Regions from separate parts of the Variovorax sp. GW822-FHT04A09 genome, predicted to be linked through region 2. Evidence: riboswitches for the same ligand, from Rfam matches in the RefSeq annotation. Region 2 holds a riboswitch; the other holds the start of a gene.
What was found. A riboswitch is a leader RNA that binds a small molecule or an ion and turns the genes downstream of it on or off. The one in region 2 is predicted to bind thiamine pyrophosphate.
Positions count from the first base shown of each region.

Region 1 (3,398 bases), on a different contig from region 2:
GGTGCGGGCGATGAGGCCGGTGGTTCCGGGTGCTTGCGGTCGTCTGTCATGTGCGGGGAGCCTCCAGGGCATTCGAAGGCGCCCTCGTGGCGGAGATTCTCACCCGGGCCGGGGGCCAGCGGACCGGCGCATCACGGGTCGGCCGACATCTGGACGATGACCGGCCCGCTTGCCGCTACGCCGCAGTCTTTGAGAAGTCAGGGGCCCGCTTCTCAGCGAACGCCGTGAAGGCTTCGCGCGCTTCGGGACTCTGGAGGCGCTCCACGAACTGCGCGCCTTCGAGGTCCATCTGGGCTGCAACGGCCGCGCCCTGCTTCATCAGGCCCTTCGTCAGCTTCAACGAGCCCGCGGCACGGCTGGCGAGCAGCTCGGCAACCTTCTGCGCCTCGCCGTGCAGGTCCGACACAGGCACGACCCGGTTCGCGATGCCCCAGGCCAAGGCCTGCGCAGCGGACACCGGCAGGCCCAGCGCAAACATCTCGTAGGCACGAACGTGGCCGATGCGGGCCGGCAGCAGCAGGCTCGACGCCGCTTCGGGAACCAGCGCCAGGTTGACGAACGGCGTGGACAGCAGCGCATCCTCAGCCAGCACGACGAAGTCGCAGTGCAACAGCAAGGTGGTCCCCACGCCGACTGCGCGTCCGTTGACCGCCGCGATCAGCGGGCGTGTCGAACTCGCCAGTGCACGCAGGAAGCGAGCGACATGGCGTTCTTCGTTGTCGGCCTTGCCGGCAGCCACGGCAGCGAATTCGCCCAGGTCGTTGCCCGAGGTGAACATGCCGCCTTCGCCTCGCATCACGATGGCCCGCACGGACGGGTCGCTCTCGGCGCCTGCGATGGCATCGGCCAGGCGGCCATACATCGCATTGGTCAGTGCGTTCATCTTCTCCGGCCTGGCCAGCGTGAGGGTCAGGACACCCTGGGTGGATTCGACGGTCACGTATTCGGTCATAGGTTCTCCTGGTTGCCCGCTCGCACCGTGCGAGAGGGATGGTATTTAATTCGCATGCGAAGTATATGCTTCGCGTGCGAAATAAATACGGATAAGATGTAACCTGCCGCGCCTTCGCCCAGGCCACAGGAATCCGATGAAAGCTCAAAAAAAATACAGGCTGGTGTTTCTTCTGAACGTCGCCCAGCGGGCGGTGCAGCGCTGGAAAGAAACCCGCGGCGACGCCCTGCCCGCGCTGTCGGCAGCCCAGGCCGGCACGATGTTTTTCCTGTCGGCCAACGATGGCGCCCTGACGGGAGAAGTCGCGCAGGCACTGAACATCGGTGCCCCGGCCATGTCCGGCCTTGCCGCCCGGCTCGAAAAGGCCGGCTACCTGACCCGCGCGCAAGACCCGAACGACGGGCGCGCATTCCGCCTGTACCAGACCGAGGAAGGACGGCTTGCCGGACAGCGTGCAAAGGCCGGGCTCGGCGCGTTGAACGCACGGCTGACCCAGGGTTTCAGCGACGAAGAGATGGCAATCATCGGCCGGTGGCTCGAATCGGTGGTCGAGAATTTTTCCGCCGAAGGCGCGGGAAAGCACGAGGGATAGGCCCTCGGCCCCGGCACGCCATCGGTGCGGCGGGTGCAAGGCCCGCTGTGGCCGGATTCTTCCGTGCGCAGGAACTTTTCGGTGCGTCTGCGACACACGCGCCTAAAATGACATTTCGCTAGGGGTGCTGCACCGGTTTCGACCGGTGTGGCTGAGAAAGTCCCTTTGAACCTGACTGAGGTAATCCTCGCGCAGGGAAGCTGGTCCGGTGGCCTCTCACGTTCTCTCGCGTGACGGCCACGCCACTGGAGCCTCGCCCACCTGCCAAACCTTTTGCACTGGAGCAAAACGGATGGCACACGACCACGACAACGACAGTTCCGCTTCCGGCAACGAAGCGCTCACGCCCCTGCCCGCCTCCCGGCGCGTCTTCGGCTGGCACGACCACGCCTCGCTGTGGTTCAGCCTCGGCGTGGGGCTGCTGGTGATGCAGATCGGCGCCTACCTGGTGCCGGCCGTGGGCACGCGCGACGCGGCGCTGGCGATCGTGCTGGGTTCGCTGCTCGGCGCCGGGCTGCTGGCCTGGACCGCGCGGCTGGGCTGCGAAACCGGGCTGGCCAGCGCCGGCCTGATGCACGCCACCTACGGCAGCGCCTTCGCGCGGCTGCCGGTGCTGCTCAACATCGTGCAGCTGGTGGGCTGGACCACCTTCGAACTCGTGATCATGCGCGAGGGCACGCAGGCGATCGGGCAGCAGGCCTTCGGCGCCGCGCTGGGCACGGCCTGGGGCGGCGTGCTGACGACGCTGCTGTGGGGCGCGGTGCTGCTGGCGCTGCTGGCCGGCTCGATGGTGAAGCTGGTGCGCCGCTTCGTGAGCCGCTTCGGCCTGCCGCTGGTGGTGCTGTCGCTGCTGTGGCTCAGCTGGCAGTTCGCCACGCAGCTTCACGCCAAGGGCCTCGACGCCTTCTGGGCGCGGCCGGGCAACGGCAGCATGGGCATGTTCAGCGCGCTCGACCTCGTGATTGCGATGCCGGTGTCGTGGCTGCCGCTGGTGGCCGACTACGCGCGCCACGGCAAGCGCAGCGCGGCAGGCGGCCTGGGCAGCGCGTTCAGCGGCACCTGGATCGGCTACGCGCTCGCCAACATCTGGTGCTACGCACTGGGCGTGATGGTGGTGAGCGTGGCGGAGCCGGGCACCAGCCTCGTCATGGCGCTGCTGCTGGCGCAGGGCGGGCTGGTGGCGCTGGGCCTGATCCTCATCGACGAACTCGACAACGCCTATGGCGACGTGTACTCGGGCTCGGTGTCCACGCACAGCCTGCTGCCGCGCTGGAGCGTGAAGCGCTGGGGCCTGCTGCTGGCGGTGCTGTGCATCGGCCTCGCGCTGGTGCTGCCGATGCACACGCTCGAACCCTTCCTGCTGCTGCTGAGCTCGGTGTTCGTGCCGCTGTACGGCGTGATCCTGGGACGGCTGGGCAGCGGAAGTGCCGTGTCGGCGAACGGCACGCGCACCATCGACTGGGGCGCGGCGCTGATCTGGCTCGCGGGCATCGCGGCCTACCACGCGCTGGCCAAGTGGGCGCCGCAGTTCGGCTCGGCGCTGCCGACGCTGGCGGCGACCTTCGTGCTGGCCTGGCTCAGCCGGCCGACAGCGGCAAGCGGTGGGTCGGCACTGGCGCAAAGCCGTGGTTGAGCGGACCGTGGCCCGCGCCGACCAACACATCCGCACCGGCGCTCATCGCGCCGAGGATGTACGCGCGTGCGCGCTCGACCGCCTCGGGCAGCGCCAAACCCAATGCCAGGTGCGCGGCGATGGCCGACGAGAGCGTGCAGCCGGTGCCGTGCAGGTTGCGGCTGGCGATGCGTTGCGACGCGAGCCGCTTGCGCGCGCCGCTGCGCTCCAGCAGCACATCG
Region 1 is NZ_JBXAMV010000001.1:670,901-674,298, reverse strand. It holds gene AC1RLW_RS02920 (enoyl-CoA hydratase) at 176-952, opposite strand; gene AC1RLW_RS02915 (MarR family winged helix-turn-helix transcriptional regulator) at 1,089-1,544, shown strand; TPP riboswitch at 1,655-1,759, shown strand; gene AC1RLW_RS02910 (purine-cytosine permease family protein) at 1,837-3,177, shown strand; gene thiD (bifunctional hydroxymethylpyrimidine kinase/phosphomethylpyrimidine kinase) at 3,122-3,398, opposite strand, start outside.
Region 1: another riboswitch for thiamine pyrophosphate. It lies ahead of AC1RLW_RS02910 (purine-cytosine permease family protein); the one in region 2 lies ahead of thiC (phosphomethylpyrimidine synthase ThiC).

Region 2 (3,398 bases):
GACTTCTCTTCCATGCCCTCGGCCATGGCAGCCGCCTCGGCCACGCCCTTCTTGGCCGCGTACTCACGCACCTCCTGCGTGATCTTCATCGAGCAGAACTTGGGGCCGCACATCGAGCAGAAATGCGCCACCTTGCTCGAATCTTTCGGCAGCGTCTCGTCGTGGAATTCGCGCGCCGTGTCGGGGTCCAGGCCCAGGTTGAACTGGTCTTGCCAGCGGAACTCGAAGCGCGCCTTGCTCAGCGCGTCGTCGCGCGAGCGCGCACCCGGGTGGCCCTTGGCCACGTCGGCCGCGTGCGCGGCGATCTTGTAGGCAATGATCCCCTGCTTCACGTCGTCGCGGTCGGGCAGGCCCAGGTGCTCCTTGGGCGTCACGTAGCAGAGCATTGCCGTGCCGGCCCAGCCGATCATCGCGGCGCCGATGGCGCTGGAGATGTGGTCGTAGCCCGGTGCGATGTCGATGGTCAGCGGGCCGAGCGTGTAGAACGGCGCTTCGTGGCAGTGCTTGATCTGCTCGTCCATGTTGGCCTGGATCATGTGCATCGGCACGTGGCCCGGGCCTTCGATCATGGTCTGCACGTCGTGCTTCCAGGCGATCTGCGTGAGCTCGCCCAGCGTGCGCAGTTCGGCAAACTGTGCTTCGTCGTTCGCATCGGCACCGCTGCCGGGGCGCAGGCCGTCGCCGAGCGAGAAGCTCACGTCGTAGGCCTTCATGATGTCGCAGATGTCCTCGAAGTGCGTGTAGAGGAAGCTCTCCTTGTGGTGCGCGATGCACCACTTGGCCATGATCGAGCCGCCGCGCGACACGATGCCCGTCATGCGGTTGGCCGTGAGGTGGATGAACGGCAGGCGCAGGCCGGCGTGGATGGTGAAGTAGTCGACGCCCTGCTCCGCCTGCTCGATGAGCGTGTCCCGGTAGATCTCCCAGGTGAGGTCTTCGGCCACGCCGCCCACCTTCTCGAGCGCCTGGTAGATCGGCACCGTGCCGATGGGCACCGGCGAGTTGCGCACGATCCAGTCGCGCGTGGTGTGGATGTTCTTGCCGGTCGACAGGTCCATCACGTTGTCGGCGCCCCAGCGGATGGCCCACACCAGCTTCTCGACCTCTTCCTCGATGCTCGAGGTGACAGCCGAGTTGCCGATGTTGGCGTTGATCTTCACCTTGAAGTTGCGCCCGATGGCCATCGGCTCGACCTCGGGGTGGTTGATGTTCGCCGGAATGATCGCGCGGCCGCGGGCCACTTCGTCGCGCACGAACTCGGGCGTGATGATGCGCGGAATGCTCGCGCCCATCGGGTTGCCCGCCACGCGCTTGGCGCGCTCTTCGTTGGCCAGGTACTCGGCCATCCATTCACGCTTGCCGTTCTCGCGCAGGGCCACGTATTCCATCTCGGGCGTGACGATGCCGCGGCGCGCGTAGTGCATCTGCGTGACGTTGGCGCCCGACTTGGCGCGGCGCGGCGTGCGTTGCAGCGCCGAGGCACCGGCGCGCAGCTCGGCCAGGCGCTGCGCGTCGCGGTCTTCGTTCTTGGCGCCGTCGTCCAGCGCGTGGTGCGTGCGGCCTTCGTAGCTTTCGGTGTCGCCGCGCTCGATGACCCAGGCGCTGCGCACGTCGGGCAGGCCACGGCGCACGTCGATCTCGACCTTCGGGTCGGTGTAGGGGCCCGAGGTGTCGTACAGGGAGACGGTTTCGCCGTTGGTCAGCGCCACGTCGCGCACGGGCACGAACAGGTCGGGCCGGCTGCCCGGAATGACGCACTTGTGCGAGGCGGGAAAGGGTTCGCGCGTCAGCGACAGCAGCGAAGTGAACTTGTCGGGGGCATTCATCGGGAGGCACTCCTTGTTGAGGGAAAGGGTGCTCCGCAATCGCTCGATGGACCTCGGGAGGCCCGCCACCAGAAAAGGGAGTGACGGACCGAAGTCAGGGAGTGCAGCTCTTCTTACGCCGGTATGACCCGGATCAAGTTCGCGGGTCGGCAGCTTTGCCATCTCAGCACACCACATGTGTGCACCCCGGAGCGGGGCCGATTGTGCGGGCCGAAGCCCGCCGCCGTCAACCCGGGGGCTGGTGCAGGTCGCCGTCGACGTAGAACCAGCGCTCGTCCTCGCGCACGAAACGGCTGCGCTCGTGCAGGCGGAACGCCACGCCCGTCGCGCCGCGCTGGCGGGCGACGAACTCGACCTCGGCGTGGTCGGCATCGAGCACCGAGCGCGAGCGGATGTCCAGCCCCAGCCATTTGACGCCCGGCTCGAACTCGACCGACGCCGGCCGCTTCGACGCATGCCAGGTGGCGAGCAGGTAGTCGGCACGCGCCAGCACGAAGGCCGAGTAGCGCGAACGCATCAGAGATTCGGCGTCGGGCGCCGGCGTGTTCTCGAAATCGTCGAGGTAGCGCCCACAGCACAGGGCGTAGCCGATGGGCTTGTCGCGACGGTCGGTACGGCCGCAGGGGCAGGGGCCGGGAGTGGGGTCGGTGGCGCTCATGAAGGGCTCTATTGGAACACTTGGCGCGGCGGAGGCTGAAGGTGGGGTGTGGGGGGGCTTCAGGGCATGCCCGGCTGACTTGAGGACGAGCTTGGGCTCGCATGGGTCTGCAGGCGCTGGACGCCCACCCACACGTTGCCGCAGAGAGCGAGTCGGGAGTAGAAAGCGCGTTGATATCGCAAAGGAGTGCATCGCCATGGCGAACGAAACCTCACCCAACCCGATTCAATCGGCGGCGCGAGAGCTGTTCGACCGCTATGAGCGCGAATTCAATGCGGGACTGACGGGTGAAGCCGACCTGGAAGCCGTCGCTGCGCTGTACGCGGAGGCTTTCATTGCGGCCTCGCCCGCCGGTGTCTTCGCGGGCAAGAACGACGACGACCTCAGGAAAGTGTCCGCGCAGGGTTTCAAGCACTACCGCGAGACTGGCGTGCAACGGATGAACGTGCGCAAGCTCGACGTCTCGGCGATCGACGAACTCCACGGGCTCGCCCGCGTGGAGTGGCGAGCGATCTACAAGTTCGATGGCGCGCAGAAGGTGATCGACTTCACCAATGTCTATCTGGTGCGGCTTGAAGGCGCCAGCGCGAAGGTGTTCGGGTGGATCACTGGCGATGAAGCTGAGGCGCTACGGCAGCATGGCATTGGGTAAGAGACGGCCGAGGAACTGCCATGCTGGTATTTCGATGGACTTCTTCGGTCCGCGCAGCAACCCTGGCAGAGCCCCGCCCATGCGCAAGTCAAGCCTGCCAGGGCCATGACTTGTCAGCACACGCACGGCGCGACGCTGAAAGCGAGGACGGCTCCAAAGCGCAGGCCGTCCGCACCATGCGCCGAGAGCACCGCCTTAGAACAGGAATGCCGCTCCAACGCCGATGTCCGAGCCCTTGGATTCGTCGCCTCCAATCCCGTTT
Region 2 is NZ_JBXAMV010000006.1:36,440-39,837, reverse strand. It holds gene thiC (phosphomethylpyrimidine synthase ThiC) at 1-1,826, opposite strand, end outside; TPP riboswitch at 1,920-2,025, opposite strand; gene AC1RLW_RS25835 (YchJ family protein) at 2,053-2,484, opposite strand; gene AC1RLW_RS25830 (DUF6841 family protein) at 2,681-3,136, shown strand; gene AC1RLW_RS25825 (FG-GAP repeat protein) at 3,332-3,398, opposite strand, start outside.